Regions from separate parts of the Thalassospira sp. GB04J01 genome, predicted to be linked through region 1. Evidence: riboswitches for the same ligand, from Rfam matches in the RefSeq annotation. Region 1 holds a riboswitch; the other holds the start of a gene.

Region 1 (15,994 bases):
GTTTATCGTCGCATTCTGGCATCAGCGCCTGTTGATGATGCCCTATACATGGCGCTCGGTCGGTGGTGACCGTCCGTTTAACATGTTGATTTCATCGCACCGCGACGGGGAAATCATTTCCCGCACCATTGCCTATTTCGGGCCAAAGACAATTGCCGGATCGACCGGCAAGGACAAAGGCGGTGCAGCCGCCTTACGTCAGATTCTAAAGGTGCTCAAAGCAGGTGAAGTTGTCGGCATGACCCCGGATGGACCACGCGGCCCTCGCATGCGCGCCTCAGACGGCATCATTCAGGCTGCCCGCATGGCAAACGTTCCGATTTTTCCCCTGACCTATTCGGCCTCCAACCGCAAAGTTCTTGGCAGTTGGGACCGTTTTATTCTGCCCTTACCCTTTTCGCGCGGCGTCTATCACTGGGGCGATCCGATCCATGTGGATCGCAAACTCGACGCGGCGGGTATCGAAGCCAAACGCCTTGAACTTGAAAATGCGCTGACCGAGCTCACTCAGGAAACCGACAGCGCACTCGGGCTTAAAATCATTCCGCCTGCGGGCCTTGACGCACTCCCCAAGCAGAAACGGTCGGCGATCGCAGCGGGGGAAACCGGTAAATGAGCCTGTTTTACGCCTATCGCGCGGCGACACGCCTGCTGGGTCCGGCTCTGTATCTGTATCTCAACCGTCGAAAAAGTCTCGGCAAGGAAGATCCAGGCCGGATTGGCGAACGGTTTGGTCACCCAAGTGCTCCACGGCCCAAAGGCAAACTTGTCTGGATACATGGCGCGAGCGTCGGGGAGTCTCTTTCTGCCCTGCCTGTGATTGATGAAATCCATCGTCGCTATCCCGATGTTTCAGTCCTTGTCACGACGGGTACCGTGACCTCGGCCGCACTGATGCATGAACGCCTGCCAAAGGGTGTCATTCATCAATTCATCCCGATTGACCGCCAAGTGTGTGTCGCGCGGTTCCTCCATCACTGGAAACCTGATCTGGCACTTTGGCTTGAAAGCGACCTTTGGCCCAATATCCTGACCAAGGCCAAGAAGGCAGGCACGCGCTTGGTGCTGGTCAACGGTCGTATCTCGGAAAAAAGCTTTAAGGGCTATTCGCGCTTTCCATCCTTTATCCGCCCGGTCATTGCCGCCTTCGACCTGATCCTGACACAGGGCGCGGAAGAAACGAAACGGTTTGCCGCCCTTGGCGCAACCAATGTCAAGGCCGTCGGCAACCTGAAATTCGCCGCCCCGCCGTTGCCCGCCAATGACGAGGAACTCGGTAAACTGCGCGATCAAATCGGCAATCGTTCTGTGTGGTTGGCATCAAGCACTTTTGACGGTGAAGAACGCATTGCCGGTCAGGTGCATCACAACCTTGCTCCGACACATCCTGATCTTCTGACCATCATCGTTCCGCGCCATCCTGTGCGTGCTGATAACATCGAAGCCGACCTGATTGCGCAGGGGTTGCAGGTATCGCGCCGTAGCCTGGGCCACCAGATCACCGAACAAACAGAAATCTATCTTGCCGATACCATGGGCGATCTTGGCCTATTTTACCGCATCGCGCCGGTATGTTTTATGGGCAAATCTTTGTGTTCGACCGGTGGGCAAAACCCGCTGGAACCGGCCCGATTGGGCTGTGCGATCCTACATGGCCCCGATATGAGCAACTTTGCCATTATCAGTCAGGAGATGCTGGCTGCCGGCGCCTGCCGCCCTGCATCTGACGCAGATGACCTGACACGGCAACTTGGCGGGTTCCTGCGTGACCCGGCATCGGCCGAAAAAGTCGCCGCTGCTGGCTTGGCCTATGCCAGTTCCAAGGCAGAAGTCCTTGACCGCACCCTTGATGCCATCGATCCACTGATTGCAGACATTCCGACACACGGGGGCGGCAATGCGTGATCCCCGTTTCTGGCAAGAAGACGGAATTCTTGCAACGGCAATGACCCCCCTTTCCTTGCTTTGGCGCGCTGGCGGATGTGTTCGCACGATGAAAACAACGCCGCGCCATCCCGGATGCCCGGTGTTTTGTGTCGGCAACTTCACTGTTGGTGGTGCCGGAAAAACACCAACAGCACTTGCCCTTTTTGATCTATTGACCGCACTAGGCCGAACACCGCATTTCGTCAGCCGCGGATATGGTGGATCCATGCGTGGGCCACACCGGGTTGATCCAGAATCTGATCGCGCTGATCAGGTCGGCGATGAACCGCTTTTACTCGCGGCACGTGGACCGACTTGGGTGTCACGCGAACGGTTCCTTGGTGCGGAAATGGCCCGTGCTGCCGGGGCCAATGTCATTATCCTTGATGATGGATTACAAAACCCGTCTCTGATCAAGGATTGTAGCTTTGCCGTCATCGACAGCCAATATGGCATTGGCAATGGCCGGGTGATCCCCGCTGGCCCGATGCGCGAACCGCTGGATTCAGGGCTTGAAAAAGTTCGGGCCATTATTCTGATTGGTGATGAAACCCCGGACTTCATCACCAACCTTCATGCATCGGTTCCGGTCGTGCGTGCGCGCATTGAAACGGAAAATGGTGCGGATTTCGCACATCAGCGCGTTCTTGCCTTTGCCGGGATTGGACGCCCTGCGAAATTCTATGAAAGCCTGCACCAATGCGGCGCAATGATTGCTGAAACCCAAGATTTTGCCGATCATCACCCGTTTAGCGCACAGGAACTTTCCGATCTGCGCAAGCGTGCACAAACACTGGGCGCGCGTCTTGTCACCACACAAAAAGACCTGATGCGCTTGCCAAGTGAAAATCGCAGCGGCATAAGCAGCCTTAACATCCGTCTGGTGTTTGACGCACCAGACCAGCTGAACCAGATTGTAAAAACGGTGCTTGCCGATGGATAAGAACAGCAAATTTTACAAGATGCGCCAAAAATACCTTTCTCATCCGCTTCAAGGATTGGGCGCGCATATCCTGTATTGGTTCTTTGCGGCGATGCCGATTGATATGGCATCAAATTTTTCCGGTCGCCTGATGCGGAACCTCGGACCAAAACTGGGCCAAACAAAAAAGGCCCGTAACAATCTTACCCGTGCCTTTCCGGAAAAATCCAAAGACGACATCGAAGAAATCGTTGCCGACATGTGGGAAAACCTTGGCCGGTCGGCGGGTGAAATCCCCCATTTGCATAAGCTGCACCCCGGCGGGCCCCGTATCGAAATTGTTGGTCTTGAGCACGGACTGGCATCACGCGATGACGGTAAACCGGGATTATTTTTCACCGGTCATATTGGCAACTGGGAAGTCAGCATGTGCATCGCAACCGTTCTTGGGATGGACATGATGAGCGTATATCGCGCTCCGGATAATCCATGGGTCGATGATCTGTTCATGCGCGCGCGCAAAACATTCAGTGGCGAGTTGGTAAAAAAGGGCCCAGATGGTGCCCGCAAACTGACCCGGTGTATGAAAGATGGCGGCCATGCCTGCATGCTGGTCGATCAAAAAATGACGGACGGCATCGCGGTTCCATTCTTTGGGCGTGATGCCATGACCGCCCCGGCACTGGCACAGTTTGCACTTAAATATGATGCCCCGATTGTACCCGTTCGTGTTGAACGGTTGAATGGTGCCTATTTCCGTATGACGTTTTATCCCGCCCTGACGATCCAGAAAACCGGTAATCGCCGCGCCGATATTGCCAACATCATGACGGAGGTCAATGCCATCATGGAAAGCTGGATACGCGAACGCCCTGCTCAGTGGTTATGGCCTCATAAACGCTGGCCGAAATGATCGGCTCGCGCAAATATTGCGCTGGGATAAAACGATGTTTCTTTCATTAACGGAATAAGAACTCCCATCGGGCACACTCGTCATTTGAACATGTTCGACTGACCTCAGGAGCCCGTTTGCCTTGTCCCGCATATTGATCATTATTTGTATGATACTGGCGGGATCAGTATTTCTTACTTGGCCCGGCATGGCACTAGACAGCCAAACAGATAAAATCAAGGAAACGGCGCGCGAAATCCGTTTGCAGATTTCACAACTGGACCTGCAATTAAAGGAACATTTGCGAAAGGCGCTTGAAGAATTTGGTGACCGTCCGGTCGAATGCGCCCCCGATGAAGCCCGCCAAAGCCTTTCTGATTGTATTGCTGAAGACGGCGACACACTGACCCACACAACGATCACCATCGCCAAGGTCAGCAGACAGGATGACGATCCACTGGGGGATCTCACTGATACCGAAGAACGGTTTGCCCTGTTCACCGAACAACTCAACAAAACCAATGATCTTTTGGCCAGTGCCGGTGCAACACTATATCGCAGCGGCTTTGACATTACGCCTGAAATGGATCAGCTGCGCCGCAATGTGATTGTCTATGTTGAACGCAAACAGGCCAATGACCTGCGCACCAAACAGGCCCTTTTAATCGCAACGGTTGCCATCATTCTGATTGCGATATTCGGGTTAATCTTCGCTGTGATCCGCCGCTTCCGATAGGCCTACTGTCCCGACATAAAGTGTCATGGGACAAATCACCTTGAACAATTTGGTAAAGCCCGTTACCCGGTAACAATCATTTCGCACGGTTCCAAGTCGCCGGTACTTGGCTCTCGGTACTAGGCAATTAGGAAACATCATGAGCGAAGCTTACTGGCAGGATATTCTCGTGGCCCTGCGCCAGATTATCCGGGCGACCGATCTGCATTCAAAACGGATGATGAAGAACTGCGGCCTGACCATTCCGCAAGTCATGGTGTTGCGCGCGATTGACGAGCTGCAAAATGTCACGGTCAAACGCATTTCCAACCACGTTTCGCTTAGTCAGGCGACGGTGACCACGATCTTAAACCGCCTAGAACAGCGAAACCTTGCCGAGCGTCGCCGCAGCACCACCGATAAACGTGTGGTCAACACGGTCCTGACCGATGCTGGACGCGAAATCCTCTCAACCGCGCCGACCATGCTGCATGAAGAGTTTATTTCCCAATTCGAATCCCTGCCCGATTGGGAAAAGACCCAGCTCCTTACATCCATGCAGCGCGTGGCCTTCATGATGGACGCGGAAAAGATTGATGCCGCCCCGATCCTTGACCTTAGGTCTGATCCGACCCGGTAACGATTCGATGCCCATTCCGCCGTCCGTCCCCTACGGCAGAAAATGTTGCACCATCTGCACTGACCTTCGCGGCATGTACCCCGCCAAAGAACATATCCTCAGACTCCCAACGCTGCTGGTTCTGAATACTTAAGCCATCAAGAAGTGCCTCATCAAAGCCCGGTTCAACCGATAGAAGACCGTCCTCGACATGTAGTCTTGGAGCCGCAACCGCGCCATGCAATGTCATGTCAAAGGCATCCATGTTCAACATTACCTGAAGCATGGTTGACCGAATGCGGTTTGATCCTCCTGATCCCAAGGCAACCGATGATCCATCCGCCCCCAGATAAAGGGCCGGGGTCATCATCGATGTCATCCGAACCCCACAAGGCCATTGATGGAAACCATCGGATGACAAATCTGCCTCACCCAGCATGTTGTTCATCATGATGCCTGTTTTAGGCACCACCCGCCCGGATGACGACCCATTTGATAGGGTTGCCGCCGCAAGATTCCCGTCCTGATCGACAACCGAAATATGGGTCGTCCCGCGCTGACTAAGCGGGCGCTCACCAATCATCATACGATAACTTTCGCACAACTCATCTGACAGGATAACCGGCGACGCACCGTACTCACCACGCGCAAGCCCCGTGGCATGCAAAACGCCTGATACGGCTTCAAGATGGCGGGCAGACCCAAACGACCCCAAGGCCATATCACGCGCCAGTTTAAGACCAAATCCAACCAGAACCCCGCCCGATGCAGGCGGGGGGTTCAGCACAAAGCGGCCTTTACGCCCGGCAACCAAAAGCGGGTCACGGATCAACACCCGGTAAGCCGCCAAATCCTCCCGCGTCAAATAGCCGCCTGATGCACGGCTTTCGCGCACAAGCGCATCGCCAAGGTCACCGTGATAAAACCCGCCAACACCGGTTCGGACCAGATAATCAATGCTGTGCGCTAAATCGGCTTGGTGATGAAGAACGCCTTCATCAAGCAATTCGAAGCCGTCCTCATCCTGATGACCGGGTTTACCAAAGATTCTCCGGCTGTCGGGTGAAAACCCAAGTAACGGCTCAACAATGCCCATCACATATCGCTGAAACGCATCCAGTTCGATCCCGTCACGCGCAGCCGTAATCGCAGGTTCGGCCAATTGCGCCATGGGTAAACCCGCAAGGTCGTGATGAATTTTAAACATCCCGGCGACAACACCCGGCGTCGCAACCGAGCCATAGCCACCATGAAATTCCTGTGTGACACCGCCGGCAAAGGTCGCAAGGCGACTTTCAAATTCCAGATCCTCACGCGCACGTTTTTCAAGCGGGGTTTCAACAAAGAAATCATAAAGACGCGGTGGTTTACCTGCTGGCCGGGCCATCACAAACCCGCCGCCGCCAAGGGATGCCAAAACTGGTTCGGCCACACAGGCCGCCCACATTGCGGCAATCACTGCATCAAAGGCGTTGCCACCTTCCTCAAGCACACGGGCAGCGGCACCTGCGGTAACATCATGTCCTGCGGCAACGGCCCCGTGCTTTTTCATGGCATGCGTTTCCCGTTAGTTTTTGGCGTTTGCCGCCTTTTGCGCGTCTTCCATCGACGGGACCAGCAGTTGCGCATCAACCCTTGCCGCCCCGACATTGATCCGCCAATCCAAATGCGGTCCGGTGGCCCGGCCCGATGCGCCGACTTTGCCGATCAGATCACCCTGTTTTACCATATCGCCGACTTTGACATCGATTTCAGACAGGTGCAAAAACGCCGACACCATGCCAAGACCATGATCAAGAAACAGCGTCGCCCCAGAAAAATACATATCCGGGTGGGCCAAGGTCACGATCCCGTCGGCTGGTGCAACCACGGCCGTTCCGGTCGGAACCGCAATATCCACGCCCCAATGTGGGGACCGTGGCTCGCCGTTTAAAATCCGTTGTGATCCATAGACACCACTGATCGGCCCTAACGCAGGCCAGATAAAACCGCTTTCGAGGAATTTTTCGGTGAACCGTTCGGTGCGCGCTTCGCGGGCCTGACGGGAATCATCCTTGATCCGGTCCATCACGGCGGGATCAGGTGTGACCATTTTCTTGGGCAAACCATCAATCCGCTGAATATCAAATTCGCGGTCGCCGATGTCATAGGCAAAGTTTTCGATACTGCCATCGCTGTGCTTGATCGTCAGTTTGGCAGGACCCTCGTAATCGCGTGGGAAACCCAGAACAAACCGGCCATCAACTGCGATAGTATCAATCGCCGCGCCATCTAGCAGAACCTGATCCCCGGCGTCAGTTTGACCAAACACAATTCCGCCCTGAACAAACTGCCCCTGATAGACTGGTTCTGCGGCTCTGACTGTGGTGGCCGCGAAGATTCCGGCAACTGCGATAAGGGTGGTGATTGCCAAGCGCATTACAAAAGGCTCCCTTGCCTGTCATCGTCTTTTGGTTGTGGGTCTTTCTTTTTGACGGCTTTTGGTTTGCTGGCCGTTTCGGGCTTTGATGTGGCAACCGCATTAACTGGCATATCTTCGCCATCACGCGACCCACCTGACGTCGGGGCTGTCAGCGTGGATACAGGCCCAGTTGTCGCATCGCCAGCCGTAACACGGGTCACGCCATCACCCAGCTCAAGATCATATCCGTGCCCGGTGACAATATCGGCGGATTTTTCCACCAGATTGCCCGCCCCGTCGCGCACCACGGCAAAGCCGCGTTTCAGGACATTGCGATAAGAATAACTTTCCAGCAGACGGTCATAGCGCGCCAGTCCTTCGGCTTCACGCGTCAGGGTGTTTTTCACGGCTGCACCCATGCGCGCACCAAGATCCGTGATCTGTTTGCGGGCCCGATCAACATCGCGTTTGGCGTCACTTGGGCGCAACCCGGCAGACGCACGATCAAGGCGGGATTTTTGCAGTTGCACGGCCGACTTCATCGCGCCGTCCAGCCGCACGGCGGCATTTTCAAGCCGCCCACGTTTTTCCGAAAGCTGTTCGCGCGGACTGACCAGCCGTGCACTGGTTTCATTGAGGCGCGCCCGTGCTTGGCTCACGACATTGACCGCCGAACGAGGCAAACGATCCGCCCAGTTGTCCAACATCTGATTGCGTTCTTCGAGCATCCTTTTGGGATCGCCCAAACCCCGCGCCAGACTTTCAAGCGCTGTTTTCTTTTCCACACCCAATCTGCGAACAGCTTGCGACAACCGCAATCCGTTTTCTTCGATCTGACCAATCAGGTCACCACGCACCGGCACCGCCTTTTCCGCCGCCCCGGTCGGGGTCGGTGCCCGCAGGTCGGAGACAAAATCAATCAGGGTGGTATCAGTTTCGTGGCCGACCGCCGATATCACTGGGATGTCAGAATAGGCCACCGCACGAGCAACCACTTCCTCGTTAAAGGCCCATAAGTCTTCAAGCGACCCGCCACCGCGTGCGACAATCAACACATCAGGGCGCGGAATATGGCCATAGGGCAAAAGGTCGTTAAAGCCGCGCACAGCTTCGGCCACTTGTTCGGCGGCACCATTTCCCTGAACCAGCACTGGCCACAACAATACCCGGCGCGGAAAACGATCGCGCAGGCGATGCATGATGTCGCGGATCACTGCCCCGGTCGGCGATGTGACAATGCCAATGACATCGGGCAAAAACGGGATCGGCTTTTTGCGGTCCGCATCAAACAGGCCTTCGCCCGCCAGCTTCTTTTTACGTTCTTCGAGAAGCTTTAAAAGCGCGCCTTCGCCCGCGACTTCCATCGTTTCGATGACAATCTGGTATTTTGACCGTCCGGGGAATGTGGTCAGCCGTCCGGTGACGATGACTTCCATGCCGTCTTCGGGCACAAGGCCAAGTTTACCCGCCTGCCCGCGCCAGCAGACCCCGTCCAGAACCGCCTTGTCGTCCTTAAGGGCCAGATACATATGGCCGCTGCTGGCACGCTTGAACCCGGAAATTTCACCGCGCACGCGCACAAACGAAAAGGCATCTTCAACGGTGTTCTTTAACGCGTTGGACAGGTCGGACACCGAAAATTCGGGCGCATTTCCCGATTTCGCGGGCGTTTCAGGAACCGGGGCAAAAGGGTCGAACAAATCTTGCGTCATCAAGGGCACTTTATGCTAAAAGCCCGCATAAATTATCTAGCGGGGTGGGTTTGGTGACAAGCCTAGTTCATCACGCATGGACCATCAAGCAATCGGACAAGTCGAAGGATAAAGTCATGAAGGTTCTGGTCGTTGGCGGCGGTGGACGCGAACACGCACTGTGCTGGGCCATTGCGCGCAGCCCGCGCATTTCCAAACTCTGGTGCGCACCGGGCAATGCTGGGATCGCGGATTCGGCCGAATGCGTGACGATTTCCGATGGCGATGTCGACGGTCTGGTGACGTTTGCCAAGGACAACGCGGTTGATCTGGTCGTGGTTGGTCCCGAAGCCCCGCTGGTTGCCGGCCTTGTCGATGCACTTGATGCCGCCGGGATCAAATCGTTTGGCTGTTCCAAGGCCGCCGCCCAGCTTGAAGGTTCCAAGGGTTTCATGAAGGACATGGTGGCAAAGTTCGGGGTTCCGACCGCCGCCTATGGCCGTTTCACCACCCCTGATGATGCCAAGGTGTTTGTCAAAACACACGGCGCGCCGATTGTCGTTAAGACCGATGGCCTTGCTGCTGGTAAGGGCGTAATCATTTGTATGACAATTGACGAAGCCTTTGCTGCGATTGATGAATGTATGGTCGGTGGCAAGTTTGGCGATGCCGGTGCGGAAATTGTCATTGAAGAATTCCTTGTCGGTGAGGAAGCATCCTTCTTTGCGGTGTGTGACGGCGAAAACGTCATTCCACTGGTCGCCGCACAGGACCACAAGGCGGTTGGCGAAGGTGACACTGGCCCCAACACCGGCGGCATGGGTGCTTATTCCCCGGCCCCGGTTTTCACTAAGGACGTCGAAACCAAAGTCATGGAACAGATCATTGTTCCCACGGTTAAGGGCATGGCCGACGAAGGCCACCCGTTCAAGGGTGTCTTGTTTGCCGGTCTGATGATTGATGACGCGGGCAATCCGAAACTGATCGAATATAACATTCGGTTTGGCGACCCGGAATGTCAGGTTCTGATGACACGACTTAAATCAGACGTTCTTGATATCCTTGATGGGGCGGCCAGTGGCACGCTTAATACCGTCAAACCGCAATGGTATGAGGAAACCGCCATGGTGGTTGTCATGGCGGCAAAAGGATATCCGGGATCTTATGAAAAAGGCACCGAGATCAAAAACGTTGCCGCGGCGGATGCCATGGACAAGGTCAAGGTGCTGCATGCCGGAACCAAAATGGCTGGTGATAAGCTGACCGCGACGGGTGGTCGTGTTTTGGGGGTTACCGCACGCGGTGCGACTGTCACCGAAACGCAAAAACGCGCCTATGAGGCGGTTGATGCAATTGACTGGAAAGATGGTTTTTGCCGCCGGGATATCGGTTGGCGTGCAGTGACCCGCGAACAGAAATAAGCCACCACACCATCGCATTTTCAAAAGACCGGATTTACGCAATCCGGTCTTTTTTTATGTTCGCCTTTATATCCGAAAAATCCGAAACGACGTCTGCATTAGCGTTCCCTGCATGATATCGGATCATGCAGCGCCCCGGATGGATATCATCGGGTTCCACCGTTGCCGAAACGCCAAACACATCGCGCAGGTTTTCTGGTATGAGGATATCTTGCGGGGTGCCAATCGCGCGTAATTTACCACCATCCATCATCGCGATCCGATCACAAAACATCGCCGCGTGGTTCAAATCATGCAAGGCCGCAACCACTGTTACCGGTAATCTTCGGACCAGTTCAAGAATGCCCAATTGATGTCGGATATCTAGATGGTTGGTGGGTTCATCAAGCAACAGAAATTCCGGTTCCTGTGCCAGTGCGCGGGCGATATGGACCCGCTGTTTCTCACCGCCCGAAAGCGTATGCCACATGCGGTCTTTCATTGATCGCATATCGACCGCGTCGAGGGCATCGTCCACCACCGCGTCATCATTTTCCGACCACGGGGACAGCAGACTAAGGTACGGCGTCCTGCCAAGCGACACCGCCTCGGTCACGGTGATCCGGTCAATGGTGTCGGCCTGTTGTTCGACAAATCCGATGCGTCGCGCAAGATTTCGCCGCCCGATGTTTTTTAACGCCTGCCCATCCAAAATGGCATCGCCGCGCGATGGTCGACGAAGGCCGCCCAAAACCGACATCAATGTGGTCTTACCCGAACCGTTCGGCCCGATCAGGCCAAGGAACTCGCCGGGCTTTACCGCAATTGTCACATCCGTAATGATCTTTTTGAACCCGGCTTGCCAGTCTACATTTTGCAGTTCAAGGCTCATCGAAGGACCCTTCCGTGACAGAGGATCAGGGCAAAGGCAGGCGCACCGATCAAAGCCGTGATCACCCCGATGGGAAGGACCTGACCCGGCACAATCATGCGTGAGAAAACATCGGCACAGACAAGAAACAGCGCACCAATAAGGGCCGATACCGGCAAAAGAGCACTATGGCGTGTGCCAACGAAAAACCGCGCGGCATGCGGGATCACCAAGCCAACAAACCCGATAGACCCGACAATACTGACCATCACAGCCGTCATCAGGGCGGCACAGCCAATCAGCACGACATAGGCGCGCCGGACCGGCACACCAAGGGACGCGGCTGAATCCCGGCCAAAGGTGAAGGCATCCAGGGCACGCGAATAGCCAAAACAGATTACAAGACCAACAATGGCCACCGGCAAGGCCAACCAGACATCCGGCCAGCGCACACCACTTAGATTGCCCAGCAACCAGAACATGATCCCACGGGCTTCTTCCGCACTGGCAGATTTGGTCACGATAAAAGAGGTCATCGCATTGAAAAGCTGCGATCCGGCAACACCGGCCAGAATGATCGCCCCGGTTCCCCTGCCCGCCTGCAGCGACAATAAGGCAACAAATGCAAATGCCACCAGCGACCCGATAAAGGCCCCGACCGACAACCCAAGTACCCCGGCCCCCAATCCAAGGATTGCGACACTGACCGCCCCGGTCGATGCCCCGGCCGAAATCCCCAACAAATAGGGATCGGCCAACGCATTGCGCAGCAAGCCCTGCAATACAGCACCGGCGACCGCTAATGATGCCCCGCAACTGGCCGCAACCACCGCACGGCTTAACCGGTAATTCCAGACAATGCCTGCATCAATGACATCAACCTCATGCCCGGCATTCCAGACATGATTGGCAATGGTATTGATGACGGTTTGCATTGGAATGGCCGTCTCACCAACTGATGCGGCAAACGCCAGTGTCACGCACAGAAGCATCAGCGCGACGAGCGTCGCGCTGATGCGGTTGGTGAAGGCAAGTGAAAGCAGACCGATCAATTGCTGGCGTCCGTATGGAAGCCTTCAACGGCGGCGGCCAGTTTTTCTATGCCGTTGATCGTGCGGATCGTCGGGTTCATCGACAACGCATCAAGGACGATCACATGATCATTTTTAACCGCATTCATTTGACTTGTGACCGGATCAGATTGCAGGAATTTCATCTTGAGTTCCCAGTCATCGGCCGGGAAGCGACGACGGTCCATCTTGCCAATCGCAATGATGTCGGGGTTGGATCGTGCAATTGTTTCCCAACCAACTTTTGGCCATTCATCGTCACTGTCGATGACGTTTTTCACGCCCAGTACATTGGCGATATAGGCCGGTGCGCCTTTTTGCCCGGCAACAAACGGATCAACATCAAGTTCCGCACTTGAAAACCAGAACAGGGCACTGATCCCACGACCATCAACGTCACTGACGCGATCACGCGCCGCCTGTTCACGCGCACGAAGGTCCGCCGTCAGTTCGGCACCGCGTTCTTCAACATCAAAAATCTGCGCCATTTCGGTGATCGTACGATAAATCAAATCCATCGAAAACGCATCAAGGCGCGTGCCATCGCCGCCGGTGGTGTTGTCCTTGCCCACGCAATCGGCGGGCGCGGTATAGACCGGAATGGAAAGCTCGGAAAACTGTTTAATGGTTCCCACCGCGCCATTCGGGCCGACATGCCACTGATACTGGTTGGTCACCAGATCGGGTTTCTGTCCGACGACACTTTCGAAACTGGGATCATTATCGGCAAGACGCGGTATTTTGGCGTTGGCGTCGCGGTATTCCTCGGCAACCGGATTAAACCATACAGCCGTCCCGACAACCCGGTCGGCCAGCCCCAGCATATAAAGAATTTCGGTATTGCTTTGTCCAAGCGAAACAACACGTGTTGGCGCCTGATCGAAGGTCACCGTACGACCGCAATTTTTCAAGGTCAGCGGATAATCCGTTGCCGATGCATGTTGTGAAACAGATGCCAGTCCCGCAGCAAACACCCCGGCTGCAAGAACATGTTTGTTCAATGTGATCACTTTGTACCCTTTCCAAGGATATGACGGCCAAGGAGACTTTTCCTGAAACCGAACATCCCAAATCAACACTTGTTATGTTATAACACAACACAACCATTCCTGTCGTCAATGGACTGGCAAAAGTGTCGGGAAATGGCGGACGGTATCAGGGCCAAAGAAAGGGCGGGATGATTGATATCCTGCCAGCGACCGTAACACATGGCCGACATTTTCCGGGGCACCCCGCCCGGTCCAGTGTCGTGATGTTGGCAGGTCTCCTGGCTCGCGGGTCGTCACACTTTTCTGCCTTCCCAGGGTAAACCCCAGTGGCTTTTGATCAGAAAAGTGCTCACCGCCTACAGTTGCGGGGGCAGCTTCGGTTGACAGCCTTACCATCGGCATGGCTGCGTCGAATTCCCTTTATCCTTTCGGATACCAACTCAAATAGGATGTCACACAGCCCCCCGTACCCGTCAAGCGAATTACGGGTAACACAGGGCAAATGCGCATCTGGCGTACCTAGGGCTAGGACCTACTAATGAACGGAGGGCTCTACCACTTCATGCCCTGAGGGCTGGCTTCGAATTGTCGAGATATCACGCATCGGTGGCGCCCCAAACATGCGGGCATATTCGCGGCTGAACTGGGATGTACTTTCATATCCCACCTCATAGGCCGCACTGGCCGCATCCTTCATTTCGGCCAACATGATTTGCCGGGCGGTCGTTAAGCGCAGGCGTTTTTGATATTGCAGCGGGCTCATGGCGGTCACCTGCTTGAAATGATGATGGAAGGAAGACGGGCTCATATTAGCATGACTGGCCAGCTCATCGACCCGTAGCGGCTTGTGGAAGTTGTCTTTCATCAAACGCAGCACGGCTGAAATCCGCTGCATGTTGCTGCCGCCCATCGCCAGACGGGCAATCAAGGCACCCTGCCCAGTCCGTAACAGGCGATAATGCACTTCGCGCATCAAAAGCGGCAACATCACCGGTATTTCTTCTCGGTGTTCGAGAAGCTCAACGACACGCAAGACCGCATCGACAAGTCCCTCGGATGTTTCTTCGACGAACAAGCCCCTGAAACTGTCGCCATCGGCCCCGATGTTCAAATCCATACAGGCAACCAGGTCACCAAGAATTTTCCCATCGAGATCAAGAGACAAACTGCGATAGGGGCGATCAGGTGTCGCATCGGTCACATGCCCGACCAATGGCAAGTCCACCGATGCCGCAAGCAACTGTCCGGGCTCATAGCGATAGACTTCCTGACCCAGCGTAACTTCCTTGGCACCCGAAATAATCAGACACAGACAGGGCCTGTAAATCGTTGGCACCTTAAGGGTCGGGCCGGTCGAACGATACATCCACACCGGTTCAACCGCGGTGCGCACGGCCCCATCCGGTTCACAGTATTTGTCAATTAAATGGCATAGCCGTTGAAAGTTATCCATCACCCAAACCCTTTGTTTTCAGTGACCCCAGTATACACCGCGAAACCGTACCGCAAAGCACCTCAAACCGGATTTGGAGGATTAGGCAATCGATGTCGAGTTCTGTGTATTCATCAAACGCATCGAAAACGACACAGTAAGGCCATGACACAAACACACGGAGGATGTCATGCCGAACCCAATCAATCACGTCGAAAACAAAACCGTTATCATCACCGGTGCCAGCAGCGGTATCGGCGAAGCCACCGCCAAACTTCTGGCCAGCCGTGGTGCAAACGTCGTTCTGGGTGCGCGCCGCACCGAACGACTTGACCAACTTGCCACCGAAATCGAAGCATCGGGTGGCAAAGCAATGGCGCGCGCGGTCGATGTCACCAACGGCGAAAGTGTCGAAGCACTTGTCTATCATGCAAAGAACATGTTTGGCCGTGTAGATGCGATCTTTAACAATGCTGGTGTCATGCCGCTTTCCCATATGGCGGAACTTAAAACCGACGAATGGGACAATATGATCAACGTCAATATTCGCGGCGTTTTGAATGGTATTGCCGCGGTCCTTCCGATCTTTAAGGAACAGGGCATCGGGCATGTAATCAATACCGCATCTATTGCCGCCCATGTCGTCGCACCAAGTGCCGCCGTTTACTGTGCGACCAAATATGCCGTTTGGGCCATTTCCGAAGGACTGCGTCAGGAAAGCGAAAATGTTCGCGTGACGATAATTTCACCGGGTGTGGTCGAAACCGAACTTGGTCATGACATCACGGATGAAACCGGCAAGGAAATGCTAAAGCAGTTCCGTCAAATTGCCCTTTCCCCGGATGCCATTGCACGTGCTGTTCTTTACGCGCTTGATCAACCCGCAGATGTCGACGTCAACGAAGTCATCGTCCGTCCAACCGCGTCGGCATTCTAACTAATTCGAACCAAGACGCAGGCTTCCATCATGAGACGTCACGTTTTCTTATCACGTTTGATACTCCTGCTGATGGTGTTCGCACCATCAGCAGCCTTCCCGCAGGAGACAGAGATGAACACAGCATTA
Region 2 (15,994 bases), on a different contig from region 1:
GGGCAGGTTCTGCCGTTTCTTTCAAGACAGGCACGGGGGCAACAACAGCAACAGGTGCCTTTGATGACGCCTTCGGCGGTGCGGCAGCATTGATCGTTGCCGACGATGTGCTTATTGCTGGGGCCGGTGCGGCTGCGGGGGTTTTGCGCTCAACGGATGTCAGGCGTGCCGTGTTTTCGCTGACATTCATTTCCATCGGTGGTGTGGGGGATGCGCGGTCTTCCGGCTCGGCGGTTACGACGCCGCCCGTTTTATAAAAGTCACGGTTCCGTTCGACCTGTGGTGGATTGGGAAGGTCAGGGCCGGGGGCAATGGTGGCGGCGGCGACCACAGTATCGATTTCAGCCGAACGGGCAAATTGCGGTTTGCTGCGATCAAGGGCAACAAGGCGACGCTGTGCCAGACTGTTGATACTGCCCGAAAGGCGGATACCCTGACCGCAATCAAGATCAATCTTCAAATCCGGTGACGACGCGGTAAGCCAGACATAAAGCTTGCGCGCATTGTCGTAATGACCATCAAGATCATAGGATATCGCTTGCAGGAGATTGTCCTGCGGACTGGCATCCAGCGAGATTGGTTGCATGTCGGTTGAAGGTGCGGTTTTTGTAGCTTGATCACGCACATGATCCTGATCAAAGAACAGCCCACAGGTGGCTCGATCAAGGGCTGCGCGTTCTCCAGGCGGCGTTTCCATCGGCATGTCAGCCGACGTTGATCTGGCTTGCTGATCGCTTTCAAACCAGAATCCCGACATATCCGATGAGCTGCAAGCCGCCAGAAGCGGCAGAAGTGCTGCGGCAGTAAACCAAACCCGTTTTCGTGATGCTTTAGAGGTGGTTGTCGCAGACCTGATTTTCACACTTCACCTGATGATCACTGTAATTGCATATGCGCACTGTTTATTGCCCTTTGCAGGGAAATACAACTGTCGCAAGCGCTTCAGATACTGTCAAGCATCCCGCAATTTCAGTGGGATAAACAATCAGGCGGAAAATGAAGGGAAATTGGCCGAGCGGCATCAGGTGATGGTGGGATAAAGCCGGTTTTTTTTAATCAGCGCATCGCAATCGGAACGAGGATACCGCCCAGCAGTATCAGCACAGTGACGGCAATCACGATGTAGACGATGCCTTTGGTTGCCTGATTGGCAACTTCGCGTGATACGCTCGGCGAACCTTTGGTATTTCTACGGGCGGATGATCCGCCAGATCCGCCAGACCCGTTTGATTCAGGGGTCAGGATTTTGACGATCTGCTTTTTGTCCTTACGGGTCGCAGAATCGTATTTGTTCTCCACCACGCGGACTTCAGTGTTTTTGCTGTTGGTCAGGGCTTCTTTGGCGGAATTCACCGCCGCTGCGTAATCTGAGACCGTTTGAAGCTCCATCGGCTGTCCGGTCGTGCGCACGCACACGACCGTATAGCTTTTGCGCATGATGGTATCAGACATAACTTGATCGTTCTCCAGAGTCCCGTAAACGGCCTTTACATGGCGCTTTCAGAGGAAAATGAAAAGCTATCCTAACGAATAGGGTGTCACATCTTCGCGATCAGGTTCTGCTTCAAGTGTCAGTTGGCGATTTTCGCCGACAGTTCCTTGTATTCATCACAAGACATGCCACAAACCTGTTCAAGTCGCGCAAGGTTTTCGCGTGCCATGTCAGGCTTTCCGGTCTTAAGGAAAAGCTCACCCTGATATTCAAGCGCCCCAACATGTTCCGGATCGATCATCAAAGCCCGCTCATAATTTTGGGCGGCACTGTCAAAGTCGCCCTGTTTACGCTGGCTGTAGGCAAGGTAGTTGAACAGGTCGGCGTTCTCAGGATCGTCTTTCAACATTTCCTTGATGGTATCAATAGCCTTGTCATACATGCCACCATCGACCAGTTCGGTAACGGCGGAAAGATCGGTGTCTCCTGAACCCCATGAAGTCGAATTGCCCATTGCCAAGGCGTTGGTTGCCGCCATCGGGCTTGCAAACATCATCGCGCACGCAACAGTCATGATTATTTTTGGGGTTTTACCACTAAGGGTCATCGTCGTACCTTTCATTGGTCATTATCGTTTGTGAATACGTTCGATGGGACGGAACAGAGTTTGTGATTTATCACAACGGGAAGTTTTGCATAGTCACTTGTTGGTGAAAATCATGACATTAAAAGGGCAATTTCTTTGGGGGTAATCGAGACACTTGCACTGGGAATGGGCGGTGCCTGGGCCAGTGGAATCAATCTTTACGGCACTGTTGTCGTGCTGGGCATGATGGATAATTTCGGCCTCATAACCCTGCCGCCGGATCTTCAAATCCTGACGTCATGGTGGGTCTTGTCCTTTGCCGTTTTGTTCTACCTGATAGAGTTTGTCGCCGACAAAATCCCGTTTGTTGATAGTCTCTGGGATGCAATCCACACCTTCATCCGCATCCCGGCCGGTGCACTTCTGGCCGCTGGTGCAATGAGTGGCCTTGACGCTGGTATGGGCGAGGACGTCCAAACGGTGATTGCGTTACTGATTGGCGGCACCGTTGCGGCCGGAAGCCACTTTACCAAGGCCGGCAGCCGCGCTGCGATCAACACATCGCCCGAACCTGTGACAAACACCATTGCATCGGTAACAGAAGACGTCGCCGTGTTTGGCGCGCTCTATACAGTTGCGTTCCATCCGGTTGTGTTCTTTGTATTGTTTGCGGTGTTTGTCTTGTTGCTGATTTGGCTGGTGCCAAAAATCTGGCGCTTTATCGGCGATGTTTTTGGCAATGCCCGTCATCCGTCGGAAGCCTACAGTCAGGCACGCGCACATCAATCCGCACCAACCATGAACCAGACGGGACAAATTGATCTGTCAGGGGCGGGCCACAATGCCCAATTACCACCGAATGATCCAAAGTGACTGGCACATGATCCGGGTCGATACTTAATAGAATAGACAAAGAAAAACCCCGCAAGCAATTGGCCTGCGGGGTTTTTGGGTTTTTGGGTTTTTATCTGATCAACTTTAAGGGATCAGAAATCCGCTTCGATGACGCGGTCACGAATTTCAGCAGCCATCGCCTCGGCAATCTCATCAATGCCAAAGGTTTTCTGATGCTTGAACCCGATGCGGCGCACGGATGCGGTTTTTTCTTCGGCTTCGCGTTTACCAAGGGCAAGGATCATCGGGATCTTTGCGTGGCTATGTTCGCGGACCTTGTAGTTGATCTTTTCGTTGCGGGTGTCGACTTCGACATTCAGACCCTTGGCCGCAAGGGCGGCTTTGACTTCATGTGCGTAGTCATCTGCTTCATTGGTAATCGTGCAGATCACCGCATGAACCGGCGACAGCCACAAGGGCAGGCGACCGGCATAGTTTTCAATCAGAATACCGATGAAACGCTCAAGTGATCCAAGGATCGCACGGTGAAGCATGACCGGACGGTGTTTTTCACCGTCTTCACCCATATAGGATGCATCAAGACGTTCAGGCAGAACAAAGTCCGCCTGAAGCGTGCCACACTGCCAGTCACGACCAATCGCATCGCGCAGAACAAATTCAAGCTTCGGCCCGTAAAACGCGCCTTCACCCGGATTAATCTCAAGCGCAAGACCAGCTTCTTCTGCCGCTTCACGAAGGGCGGTTTCCGCCTTGTCCCAAATCTCGTCGGACCCTGCACGTACTTCTGGACGGTCCGAGAATTTGACAAGAATGTCGGTAAAACCGAAATCCTTGTAAACTGATTTCAGGAGGTCACAGAAAATCTTGGTTTCCGAGACAATCTGGTCTTCGGTGCAGAAGATATGCGCATCATCCTGAATGAACTGACGCACACGCATGATGCCATGCAGGCCGCCGGACGGCTCATTCCGGTGACAGCAGCCAAATTCCGCCATACGCAGCGGCAAATCGCGATAGGATTTGCTGCCCAGACGGAAAATCTGAACATGGCACGGGCAGTTCATTGGCTTAAGCGCCAGAACCTTTTCAGGATCATCTTCATCCGGGGTGGTGGTGAACATGTTCTCGCGGAACTTTTCCCAGTGACCCGATTTTTCCCATAAAACGCGATCCACAAGCTGCGGTGTACGAACTTCCTGATACCCGGCATCATCAAGACGATCGCGGATATAGGTTTCGACCTTACGATAAAGCTTCAACCCCTTGTCATGCCAGAAGACAGACCCTTGGGCCTCTTCCTGCATATGGAACAGGTCCATCTCGCGGCCAAGGCGGCGGTGATCGCGCTTCTCAGCTTCTTCGAGCATGTGCAGATACGCATCAAGGTCTTCTTTGCTTTCCCAACACGTCCCATAGATGCGCTGGAGCATCGCGTTATCTGAATTGCCACGCCAATAGGCACCGGCCACCTTCATCAGCTTGAAGGACTTGCCGATTTTGCCCGTGGACGGCGCATGCGGGCCGCGGCACAGATCGATGAAATCACCTTGGCGGTAACAGGTAATGGTCTCGGTTTCCGGCAGATCGCGGATGATTTCGGCTTTATAGTCCTCGCCTTTCTCAAGGAAGAACTTGATCGCCTCATTGCGGTCCCAGACTTCACGCACGATCGGCTCGTTGCGTTCAACGATCTTGTGCATCTGCTTTTCGATCTTGACCAGATCGTCGGGCGTGAACGGGGTTTCGCGGGCGAAATCGTAATAAAAGCCGTTTTCAATCGACGGGCCAATGGTGACCTGCGTGTCGGGATAAAGCTCCTGAACGGCTTCGGCCATCACATGCGCGCAATCGTGACGGATCAGGGGCAGAACCTCTTTATGCCCTTTGGTCACGATTTCGATGGTCGCATTGGTGTCAATCTCACGCGCAAGGTCGCGCACTTCGCCGTTGACGATGATGGCAAAGGATTTCTTTGCCAGTGAAGAACTGATGCTTTTTGCGACATCGAAACCCGAAACGGGACCGTCGAATTCGCGTACGGCGCCATCGGGAAGGGTCAGGGCAATCATGGTTGGCTCAACTCTGTTTTATCTGCGGGCACACAAGTGAAATGCACATTTCGAACCCGCATGTTTACGCGGGCGCAACGCACAAGAAAAGGAATTTCAGGATGAGGTCAAGTTCGCTCTTTGAAAAAAGCGACATTCGGGGCAGCACAAAACGCCGCGACACCATTGCAGCGCGCAGGAGTTACCTTAAAGATCAACTTTTTGTCGGCATGGCCGTTCATTGATGCTTTCCCGTTTCGTGATCAGCCAATATAACAGGTGAAACGCACACGGCAACATAGAAGGTACCATAGCCTGCGACCTGCAATGTCGATGACAAGTCATTGCCAGTTATGGCCTTTACCCGAATGTTCATGTCTGTGTTACAAAACCAAATAACGGCGCGTCACCACCGCCAGAAGGGAGCCCCAAATGTCCAGCCCGGAAGTTCGCCGGAACATTATGTTCTTGAGCTTATGCGTCGCACTGTCTGCCAGTGCGATGTCCCTGATTTTTACGGTCGCCGCGGTTATCGGCTATTCACTTGCCACCGATAAGTCGCTTTCGACCCTGCCGATTGCCTTCATGATGATTGCAATGATGGCCATGACCGCACCTTCGGCCATGGTGATGGCCAAATTTGGCCGTCGTTTCGGGTTCTGGATGGGCTCAGGCATTGCCATGCTGGGCGCGCTGTCTGGCATGGGGGCAGTGTATTACAGCAACTTCTGGCTTTTGTGTGTGGCTTGCGCCTGCATCGGCGCTGGCAACGCCATTGCCATGCAGTACCGGTTTGCTGCGGCTGAGGCAGCCCCGCCGGAATTTCGTGCACGCGCCATTTCTTACACCATGCTCGGTGGGTTGGCATCCGCCTTTATCGGCCCCAATCTGGCCAGCTTTGCCCGTGACTGGTTTGAAACCGTACCGTTCCTTGGCACCTTTGTCGCGCTGATCGGATTGCAGGTCTTATTGATCATTGCCATTGGCCAATTGCGTCTTCCTGATGCGCGCGGTGTCAAACATGTCGAACCGGCACGTGCGCTTAAAACCGTTCTTGGCCAGCCCGCAATCATCATCGCCATTTTTGCCGGTGCCTTGGGCTATGCCGTAATGAGCTTTGTTATGACCGCCACACCACTTGCGATCCTTGATTGTGATTATGTGTTTGGTGATGCCGCCTTTATCATTCAGTGGCATGTGGTCGGCATGTATGCGCCGGGCTTCTTTACCGGCAATCTGATCAAACGCTTTGGCGCGCTTAAAGTCATTCAGACCGGGGCGATCTTGAATTTCGTCTGTCTGGCGGTTGCTTTGTCCGGTGAGGATCTGCTTGCCAACTTCTGGGTGTCATTGGTGATCCTTGGTATCGCGTGGAACTTCATGTTTGTCGGGGCAACGACATTCCTGACCGAAAACTATCGTCCGTCCGAACAGGCCCGGGTGCAGGCAATCAACGAATTTGTCGTATTTGGCACGGTTGCCATCGGGTCGTTGTCGGCAGGCACGATCTATGCCGCGTCTGGCTGGATCACCTTGCTCTATAGTGCGGCCTTGCCGGTTGGTCTGGTTTTGCTTGTGGTGTCGGTCTATGCGCTGCGCCGCCCCAGACAGATGGCTTAAACTCTAAAAGCACAATTAAACGACAAAGGGCCGCATCAGCGGCCCTTTGTGCGTTCAGAAGGCCGATACGCCCGATCAATGATGCCCGGTCAGAATCTCAAGCGCATGGGACCGGAACTCACGGTTATACAGCACAAGTGTCACCCATGCCGCACAGACGATAAACGCCACCGGATGGTAAAACCATGCTAGGGCGGACAGTGCGAAGAAATAGGCGCGAATGCCGCGATTGAAATTATGGGCCGACATCATGCTCATGCGTGCTGCCCGGGCGGCGGCGCGCGCTGCATCCGGATCGCTTGGGTCCGGTGCCGCCCCAATCAGGATCGAACAATAATTCGACAGCCGAAACGCCCATGTGAACTTAAAGAACGCATAGATAAAGATCACCACCAGCAGCACCACCTTGCATTCCCAAACCCCCGCCGTGGTGACCGCGGCAAAGGGCAGGGTGGCGACAGTCTCAATCGCCTTTTGCGTATAGCCAAGCAAGGCGACCAGACCGATCAGAACCAGAATGGTCGTCGATGAGAAAAAGCTGATGCCCGTAATCAGGTTGCCGGCAATTGATGTATCGACCATGCGAATGTCGCGTTGGAGCATTTGCTCCATCCAGCGATGACGATTGCGCGCCATATGGGCCGAAATGGAATTGCGCCTGCGCGGGCCCGCATCGGCAAAGATCGTATAGCCAATCCACCAGGCAAACGCCCAGCAAATCGCAACAACATCAAGAACGGTAAATTCGGGCATATTTGATCCATGCAAAAGGATGTTTGGCGCGTATTGGCCTATATCCTACTGACATGTAGGCATTCTTCGCAATCTTCTTTGGCAATGCTTGGTCTGAGGGCCATATCGTCGGGATGTTCCATGTGCATAGCTGATGGTCATATTGCCGCTTCGGGTTGAGTTTTGCCGCAATTCAGAGTATCAGCAGCGCAAATTTTCATTGGAGAGTGACATGAGCGAACTCGAGAACGATCTTGGCGAAGACATTGATTTCGATGATTTCGAATCTCATACCGAAAAACTGCTGAAAGACGGACGCACCAAGGACGATCTGTTCGAGTTTGTCGGCTTTATGAACATCAACGAAGTCGGCACCCACATGATTGCCGCTGAAATGGTGCTCGACGAAGACGCCATCAACCAGATGAGCCGCGATCTGCGCAAACTTGAACTCGACCTGTCCCCACTGGGCGAGCTGACCGGTGGGCTTAAGGGCGGCGAAGATGTCAAACGCGCCCTTGGTGCGCTGTTCCTTGAACTGGTTGAGCTGTGCGAACTTGACGCAGATGATGAAGACGCTGGCGAGCTGTCCGAAGAAGCCCTGCTGTTGCTGAACTTCATCAAACGCTTCAACCCGCAGATGCGCCGTTTGACGGTCGCGCTGACCGACACCGACGATGATGATGTGTCGTGCGAATATGAAGTCACCAACTGGTAACCAATGGCTTGCCGTTACGGCGAAATATATGTAGGCAAAAGGCGGGGCTGTAACACCCCGCCTTTTTCTGTTTTGGAGCCACGCGTGTGACCGCCCAGATGCCGCCCCCTCAGATGCCAATAGATGCGACCAAACGGTTTCAATCCTATCTTGATCGCCATGCAAGCGGCCAGGAAGCCATGCCTGATGCAGAACGCTTGCGCCAATGGATTGTCGATCACGCCGATGATTTTGGTGCGGTGATGGAATGTGATCTGAAAACCTGCCCGAAAATCGTCTATGATTTTTCGAGTGAGGGCGATGTCGTGATCGGCAACACCAGTGACCCGGCCCACCAGACCGACATCATGTGGCAGCAACTGGCAAACGCCCATGCGCCGGTCGGCATCGGGCGCTACCGCGAAGACCGCGTGTGTTATCAGTCCGATCAATTCAAGACCGACGGCGAAGCGCGCAGCCAGCATCTGGGCATTGACCTGTTCGCCCCGGCGGGGACACCTGTCTTTGCCCCGCTGGATGGTGTGGTGCACAGCTTTGCCGACAACAACCTGCATCTTGATTACGGCCCGACCATCATTCTCGAACATACCCCCGAACCCGGCATTCGGTTCTATACCCTTTATGGTCATCTAAGCGCTGAATCGCTTGACGGATTACACAAGGGCAAAGCCTTCAAAAAGGGCGATCTTGTCTGCCAGTTTGGCAATTTCCCGATCAATGGTGACTGGATTCCGCATCTGCATTTTCAGATCATCTTTGACATGCTCGACCGCGAAGGCGATTTCTTTGGGGCTGCCAAACCGTCCGAGTGGGATATCTGGGCAAACATCTGCCCGAACCCGAACCTGATGTTGCAGATGCCCGAAAATGTCACCGCCAGCCGGGAAGGGGTGTAAATGCAACCCCGTTTAAAAGCAGGCCTTTGGGTGCGTGGTCAAATCGCGATTTGCCAGTCATCATCCATCATCGCCATGATCGCCCATATGGGCAACGAAGACGCCGGGGCTGTACTGGTCAAGCTCAACCGCTTTGCTGCGGGCTGCTTTGTTTATTCGCGCGTAACCACCCTTGATGGCGATATGGGCTGGATGCAGGTCGCCGGCGGCCCCGACGGGGGCCGCGAAACCGAATTTAACTGTGACGAATACTGGCGCAAACAGGTCGCCTTTGACCGCGATGTCTGGGTGCTGGAGGTCGAAGACCACAAAGGCGAATATGAACTTGATGCACCAATTGTCGATTTTTAAGGGCCGCTATCGGTTAAAATAAAAGGCCGGCAACATTGTGCCGACCTTTATAAATGCGTCTCTGTAAGGGCGTCGCCTTAGGCGGTGCGCTGCAACAGGTGGTAACCGAAATCGGTCTCAACCACATCAGAAGTCGCACCAACGTCCATGGTGAAAGCAGCCGCATCAAATTCCGGAACCATCATACCACGGCCAAAGAAGCCAAGATCGCCACCCTGCTGACCGGACGGGCAATCGGAATTGGCTTTGGCCAGCTCTGCGAAATCACCACCGTTGGCAACCTGATCTTTAAGACCGTTGATTTCAGTCAGGGCTTCTTCTTTGGTACGGGTGGCGGTCGAGCGTGCCGAACCGGCATACATCAGAAGAATGTGCGACGCGCGAACTTGTTCACTCATAATGGGTCCTTTCATCCGCCAATGGCTTGCGTTTGGCGGGTTTTATGCAAGATTAGAAATTATGGATAAGGCCCAGGGTCCAAATTCATGTACAGCCGTATACGCCTGTACATGGGCTTGAACCCTAGACATTGACCATGCCTTGTGGCTTGTTACGACAAAATGATCAGAGATGAAAGAGAAGAGGCAGATAGATGCTTGCTGTTGTGTCCCCGGCCAAGAAACTGGATTTCGAAACAGATGCGCCAGAAATGGCTGTTTCCCAACCTGTGTTTCTCGATGACACCGAGGAGCTTATTGAAGTTGCTCGCAAAAAAAGCCGTCGCGATTTGATGAAGCTGATGGGGATAAGTGAAAATCTGGCGGATATTAACTATCAGCGCTTTGCGCATTTCTCACGGCCTTTTGATCGCACCAACGCCAAACCGGCAATGTTCGCTTTTCGCGGCGACACCTATGTCGGGCTTGATGCCGACACGATGAAGGCCAAGGATATCGACTGGGCCGAAGATCATTTTCGGATGCTCTCTGGACTGTATGGCTTGCTTAAGCCCCGTGATCTGATGCAGCCCTACCGGCTTGAAATGGGTACAAAGCTCGCCAATGCACGCGGCAAAGACCTGTATGCCTTCTGGGGCGATAAAATTGCCCGCGAAATTAACAGCCTGACCGATGGCCACAAAGACCGCAGTCTGATCAATCTGGCATCGAACGAATATTTCAAGTCGGTCAAGACCAAAACCCTTGAAGGGCCGGTCATTACCCCGGTCTTCAAAGAGGTCAAAGCCGGGGTTGCCAAGGTTATTGGGTTTTCGGCCAAGCGTGCACGCGGTATGATGGCGCGCTTTATGATCGATAATCGCCTTGAGACCCCCGAAGGTCTTAAGAAATTCGCGGTAGATGGCTATGGCTATCAGGATGATCTTTCGACAGAAACCGAGTGGGTCTTTACCCGCGTTCATGACTGATAACAAACAAGACTGGCAACAAATTCGGTGACAGAAATGACCGACGAGCATCTTGAACAGCTCGAGGAAGAAAACCACTTGCCCGAGGCACATCCGTTCTCTGGCTATTTGCGGACTTTCTTCCGCGGGCCGGGCCGCTCACGCAGCCTGACCCGCGAAGAGGCGTTTGACGCCTTTTCAATGATCCTGCGCGATGAGGTCGAACCGATCCAGCTTGGCGCGTTTTTGCTGATGCTGCGCTATCGGGCCGAAACCCCCGACGAGCTGGCCGGGATGATCGAGGCCGTGCGCAAGGCCGCCCGCCTTGATACCGATGATGGCCCCGAAGCCGAGGCAGAAGGCCGTCCCATGCTGGATTGGCCGTCCTATGCGGCGGGTCGGTCGCGTGGCTTGCCGTGGTTTGTTCTTTCCGCACTTCTTTTGTCGAAAAACGGCGTGCCGGTCCTGATGCATGGCTATAATTCGCATCTTGTGAATGGTGTCGGCACTGAAACAGCGGTCAAGGCACTTAAATTGCCGGTGGCGATGTCCGCCGAAGAAGCCCGGTCTGACATTGCGTCACAAGGGTTTGCCTATCTTCCGCTGCGCCACATGCATCCGAAGTTACAGGAACTGATTGGTCTGCGGCCGCTGTTGGGGTTGCGCAGCCCGGTCAACACCTTGTTGCGTCTGTTAAACCCGCTGCAGGCACGCGCCGCATTCCTTGGCGTGTTTCACCCGGCCTTTCTTGATGTCCATCGTGAAACCGGGAAACTGCTTGATTTGCCGCGTATTGGCGTGATCAAGGGCGGTGGCGGGGAGGCCGAACGCACCCCGTTCAAACATGTCGATTTGCGTATGCTCGATAATGGTGAACTCGGGGATGTGCGCTGGCCTGCCTTGCTGCCCCGGACCGAAAAAGACATCGAAGAACAAAGCCCGGTAACCTTGAAGCATTTTTTCGATGTCTGGCGGGGCGATGTCGATGATGCGCCTGCGATTGCGCGCATCAAGGGCAGTGCCGCCATGGGCGCGTTCCTTGCCGGTAAGGCCGATTATATCGACGAGGCCGAAGCGCTGATCGATGGCTGGTGGGATGTGCGCGACAAAAATGTCGGGTAGGGCGTTTTGATCTGACCCTTATGTCGTCACGCACGGCACCAGAAAGAAATCAAAAAAGGGACGGCAACCGTCCCTTTTTTCATGCTCAGAACGAAGAATTCGGTTCTTTAAGAAACGCCAGTTCGTCATCTGTCGACGTCCGGCCCAGAATGTCATTGCGGTGCGGGTAGCGACCAAAACGGTCGATGATCTGCTTGTGCTTGATTTCAAATTTCAGGTTGTTTTCAAGACCGGGCTGATCAAACAGTTCCATCGCAATGTCATGCATTGCCTCGGATTCCGAGTGCATATAGGGCATATACAAAAATGCCCGTTCCTCGGGTTTTACAATCTTCTTGTCTGCCCCTGCGGCAATCGCTTCCTGTGCCAGAACAAGGGCAAGTGTATCGGTGGCAAAGGATGCAGGACTGTCGCGAAACATGTTGCGTGAAAACTGATCAAGAACAATGATTTCCGCCAGACGCCCATGGGCGGTTTTGCGCCAGCGATAAAATTCCCCCGCACTGGCCGCCGCATGGAAATCGGCAAACCGTTCGGTGATGTGACGGTCAAGTGCCAGATCCTTCTCGAACCACTGCTTCTGCTCAAGTTCCTTAAACCAGAAAACCAGAACTGTTTCAGGTGTCATAACGCATCCGCCCCTTATTCTTGAGATTGTGGGTGTTGAAGTTTGGCTGATCTTAGTAGGGCAAAGACGTAACGTCGAGTTTTCTGCGGATGTATGACGAAATATTGAAAAGTATGAATTGTAATGGTTGACACCCCATCACCGCCGATGGAATATGACGCTGTCTTGGGTGTCGATCCTTATCAGATCGACTTAAAAGGGAACGTGGTGCGTTGTGGGAAAGTCCCTTAAGCAATGCCACGGCTGCCCCCGCAACTGTAAGCGGTCTTGAACGTTGCACATGCCACTGGTGATGACCGGGAAGGCGCAATGTTCTTAAAACCGCGAGCCAGGAGACCTGCCTTCGACCATCAGCCACACATTGGTTGATGTGAAACTGTTGGACGCCGGGGTGAGCGTCAGGTTGCAGGGAAAATGCGGTTTCTTTATCGATCCGGACATCTGCTTCCAGCCATCCTATCGTTCTTGTCCTAACCCTGTGCGTTGGGCCGTTGCCATGCGCACATCGTTTTTGGAAGAGACGATACTATGTTGAAAACGCCTTTAAGGCTTGCTGTCGCAGCAGTCTGTACTTTACTGGCCTCTGGCTCTGCGCAGGCGCATTTCCAGTTGGTCTACACACCTGAAGTCAATGTCACCAAAGCTGGTGATCACGCCGTCAAACTGATTTTCTGGCACCCGTTTGAGAACGGCCATGTCATGGATATGGGCGAACCTCTTGAATTTTATGCGGTGCATCGCGGTGAAAATATTGATTTAAAATCAACGCTTTCCCCAATCATCTTCAAGGGATCTGAAAATAGTGCTGCGGCATATGACGGCACATTGACGCTTAAACGTAGTGGTGACTACGTCATGGTGGTGGTGCCCGAGCCATACTATGAGGAAAGCGAGGATATCTATATCCAGCAGATCACCAAATCCTACGTCAACCGCAATGAAATCCCGACCGATTGGATGGATGCGCAAGGCCTGAAAACCGAAATTGTCCCGCTTAACCGTCCAACCAATATTGTTGCGGGCTCCACCTTCACCGGTCGTGTCCTGTCCGAAGGTGAACCGGTTGCCGGGGCCGAAATTGAAATCGAATATATGGCGGCCGAACCCGATATGGCCAATAACCAACCGCAAGAACCAACCGCATCTCCGATGCCGGGCGGTGCGATTGTCGCCATTTCCGATGACAATGGGTATTTCACGTTCGGCGTTCCCAAGGCCGGTTTTTGGGGATTTGCCGCGCTGGGCAGTGGTCCTGATAAGAAATATCAGGATAAAGAACTTTCACAGGATGCAGTCCTGTGGGTTCGCGCCTATGATGTGAAATAGGTGTAGGGAAAAATTAGATGCATATCGTTGACGGGGCACTGGCTCCTGAAGTTTTGATTGGCGGGGGTGTTCTTGCCGTTGCGGGCCTCGGTCTTGGCCTGCGAAAACTGCCGATTGATAAAATTCCGGCAACTGGCGTGCTGTCGGCAACCTTCTTTGTCGCATCCCTTATTCATGTGCCGGTTGGTCCAAGCAGTGTGCATTTGATCATGAGCGGTCTGGCCGGGCTTGTGCTGGGTTGGACCGCGTTTCCCGCCTTGTTTGTTGGCTTGTTGTTGCAGGCGGTCTTCTTTGGCTTTGGCGGCTTGACGGTTCTCGGCGTCAATACCGTCAATATTGCACTGCCTGCGGTGCTGATCGGGTTGACGTTTCGTGGTTTGGTCACACGAAGTTCACCGACAACCGCCGCCATTTGGGGCGGGATTGCCGGGGCGTCTTCGATCGCGGTAACGACCGTCTTTGTGGCGATCTCATTGGGGCTTAGTGGCGAGGGTTTCGTACCAGCCGCCAAGCTTGTGTTCTTTGCCCATATCCCGATCATGATCATCGAAGGTCTGATTTCAGCCGCCGCCATTTACCTGATTTGCAAGGTGAAGCCGGAACTGATGCGGGCCTCTGACTCTGCTCATGACCGGGTCTATGATGATGCGCCGTACCCAATCGCCACCGGGCAAGCCGCACAAGTGACACCGGCGACGAGCGAGGCCAATAATGGCTAAATCTCTATCCGTGCTGGCCGTTACGGTACTCCTTCTGGCTGCCGCAACCGGACAGGCTCAGGCCCATAAGGTCATTGCATCTGTTTTTGCCAGTGGCACCGATATCGAAGGCGAAATCGGCTTTTCCAATGGCGACATGGCCGCCGACACAGTGGTTGAGGTGTTCGACACGCAGGGCAACAAGCTTGGTCAGACCAAAACCGACAGTGACGGCTTTTTCACCTATACGCCGACAAGTCAGGTCAACCATGTCTTTCGCGCCGATCTTGGTGCGGGCCATATTGCCAAGACTGTCTTTGATATTTCTGAAATGTCATCGGTTCTCGCGGGCGATGAGCTTGCGCAAAACACGGGTGAACCGGCCAAAGGGACCGGTGATGGCCCCAATACGGCTCCCGGAGATGTTGCAATCACCCAGCAACAGGAAATCTTGATTGCGGCCATCGTGCGCGATGAGTTGCGTCCGCTACGCCGCGAAATTACCGCCTATAAGGAAAAGAATGACTTTCAATCGATTCTTGGCGGGATTGGCTATATATTCGGGTTCTTCGGAATTGCCTATTACATCGCAGCACGCCGTCTGAGAGCCAAAGATAAACAAGCATGAGCCATCTTTTCGGGCATGACCAGCCATTGGGCGTACAGGCAAGCGGCGGCACTGCGCCGTCGTTTGTCGGATCATTTGATCCGCGTGTGCGCGTGGTGGCGGCAGGCCTGTTTGCTGTGATGGTGGTGGCTTTGCATCAGGTTGAATTTGCCTTTGGCGCATTTCTGGTGGCCCTCGGGACTGTGTTTCTGACCGATCTTCCCCTGCGCTTGACCTTAAAGCGCATGGCGGCGATGGACGGCTTTATCATCGTGATGCTGGTGATGTTGCCCTTTACAACACCCGGCACACCGATGTTTTCGCTTTTGGGGGCGGATGCCAGCAAAGAAGGCCTGATGCATGCGGTTTTGATTGGTGTGCGGGCCAATGCGGTTGTCCTGATGATGCTAAGCTTGCTGTCTGGCCTGTCGCCGGTGGCTTTGGGCCATACCCTGTATCGCTTGAAATGTCCGGCGGCACTGGTGCATCTGATGATGTTTACGGTGCGTTATATTTCTGTGCTGCATGACGAATATCACCGGCTGCGCATGGCGATGAAGCTGCGCGGGTTTCGGGCGCGTAACACATTCCATACCTATCGCTCGATAGGCTATCTTTTCGGTATGCTGCTTGTCCGCTCCCTTGAACGGGCGGAACGCGTGCTTGAGGCCATGAAATGCCGTGGCTTTAGTGGCCATTTCCCGATGATTGATCATTTGGAATTCAAGGTCCGCGACGTCATACTGGCCGTTGGTTTTGGCGTCATGATTGGCGCACTTGTCCTGTTGGATCGAATGTATGTCTTCGCTTATTGAACTCAACGATATTTCGTACGGCTATCGGTCCGGGCAAAAGGTGCTTGATCGTGTCAGTCTGACCCTTGATGCCGGGGAACGGCTTTTTATCACCGGTCCGAACGGGGCAGGGAAAAGCACGCTTTTGCGCATTCTGGTTGGCCTGATCAAACCGCATCATGGTCGGATATCGGCATTTGATCTGCCACGTGTTCAAGAAGCCGATTTTCATGATC

Evidence for each region. Region 1 has a riboswitch for cobalamin ahead of AMM48_RS20045 (ABC transporter substrate-binding protein). Riboswitches for the same ligand answer to the same signal wherever they lie in the genome.
Region 2: linked by a shared signal. The riboswitch ahead of AMM48_RS17705 (DUF4198 domain-containing protein) and the one ahead of AMM48_RS20045 (ABC transporter substrate-binding protein) in region 1 are both predicted to bind cobalamin.

The regions. Positions count from the first base shown of each region.
Region 1 is NZ_CCDX020000019.1:127,975-143,968, forward strand. It holds gene AMM48_RS19985 (lysophospholipid acyltransferase family protein) at 1-616, shown strand, start outside; gene AMM48_RS19990 (3-deoxy-D-manno-octulosonic acid transferase) at 613-1,905, shown strand; gene lpxK (tetraacyldisaccharide 4'-kinase) at 1,898-2,869, shown strand; gene AMM48_RS20000 (lauroyl acyltransferase) at 2,862-3,761, shown strand; gene AMM48_RS20005 (hypothetical protein) at 3,949-4,476, shown strand; gene AMM48_RS20010 (MarR family transcriptional regulator) at 4,616-5,095, shown strand; gene AMM48_RS20015 (gamma-glutamyltransferase) at 5,073-6,626, opposite strand; gene AMM48_RS20020 (M23 family metallopeptidase) at 6,642-7,493, opposite strand; gene xseA (exodeoxyribonuclease VII large subunit) at 7,493-9,187, opposite strand; gene purD (phosphoribosylamine--glycine ligase) at 9,304-10,587, shown strand; gene AMM48_RS20035 (ABC transporter ATP-binding protein) at 10,622-11,458, opposite strand; gene AMM48_RS20040 (iron ABC transporter permease) at 11,455-12,429, opposite strand; gene AMM48_RS20045 (ABC transporter substrate-binding protein) at 12,486-13,517, opposite strand; cobalamin riboswitch at 13,747-13,951, opposite strand; gene AMM48_RS20050 (AraC family transcriptional regulator) at 14,032-14,889, opposite strand; gene AMM48_RS20055 (SDR family oxidoreductase) at 15,131-15,865, shown strand; gene AMM48_RS20060 (Atu4866 domain-containing protein) at 15,980-15,994, shown strand, end outside.
Region 2 is NZ_CCDX020000015.1:405,120-421,113, forward strand. It holds gene AMM48_RS17635 (SPOR domain-containing protein) at 1-757, opposite strand, end outside; gene AMM48_RS17640 (hypothetical protein) at 1,057-1,452, opposite strand; gene AMM48_RS17645 (tetratricopeptide repeat protein) at 1,572-2,054, opposite strand; gene AMM48_RS17650 (DUF4126 domain-containing protein) at 2,175-2,891, shown strand; gene thrS (threonine--tRNA ligase) at 3,005-4,942, opposite strand; gene AMM48_RS17660 (MFS transporter) at 5,354-6,541, shown strand; gene AMM48_RS17665 (DUF599 domain-containing protein) at 6,617-7,294, opposite strand; gene AMM48_RS17670 (hypothetical protein) at 7,506-7,991, shown strand; gene AMM48_RS17675 (peptidoglycan DD-metalloendopeptidase family protein) at 8,078-8,887, shown strand; gene AMM48_RS17680 (DUF1491 family protein) at 8,888-9,238, shown strand; gene AMM48_RS17685 (peptidylprolyl isomerase) at 9,316-9,636, opposite strand; gene yaaA (peroxide stress protein YaaA) at 9,831-10,604, shown strand; gene AMM48_RS17695 (glycosyl transferase family protein) at 10,641-11,705, shown strand; gene AMM48_RS17700 (DUF924 family protein) at 11,791-12,333, opposite strand; cobalamin riboswitch at 12,484-12,693, shown strand; gene AMM48_RS17705 (DUF4198 domain-containing protein) at 12,862-13,659, shown strand; gene cbiM (cobalt transporter CbiM) at 13,677-14,378, shown strand; gene AMM48_RS17715 (cobalt ABC transporter permease) at 14,371-14,985, shown strand; gene cbiQ (cobalt ECF transporter T component CbiQ) at 14,982-15,779, shown strand; gene AMM48_RS17725 (ABC transporter ATP-binding protein) at 15,763-15,994, shown strand, end outside.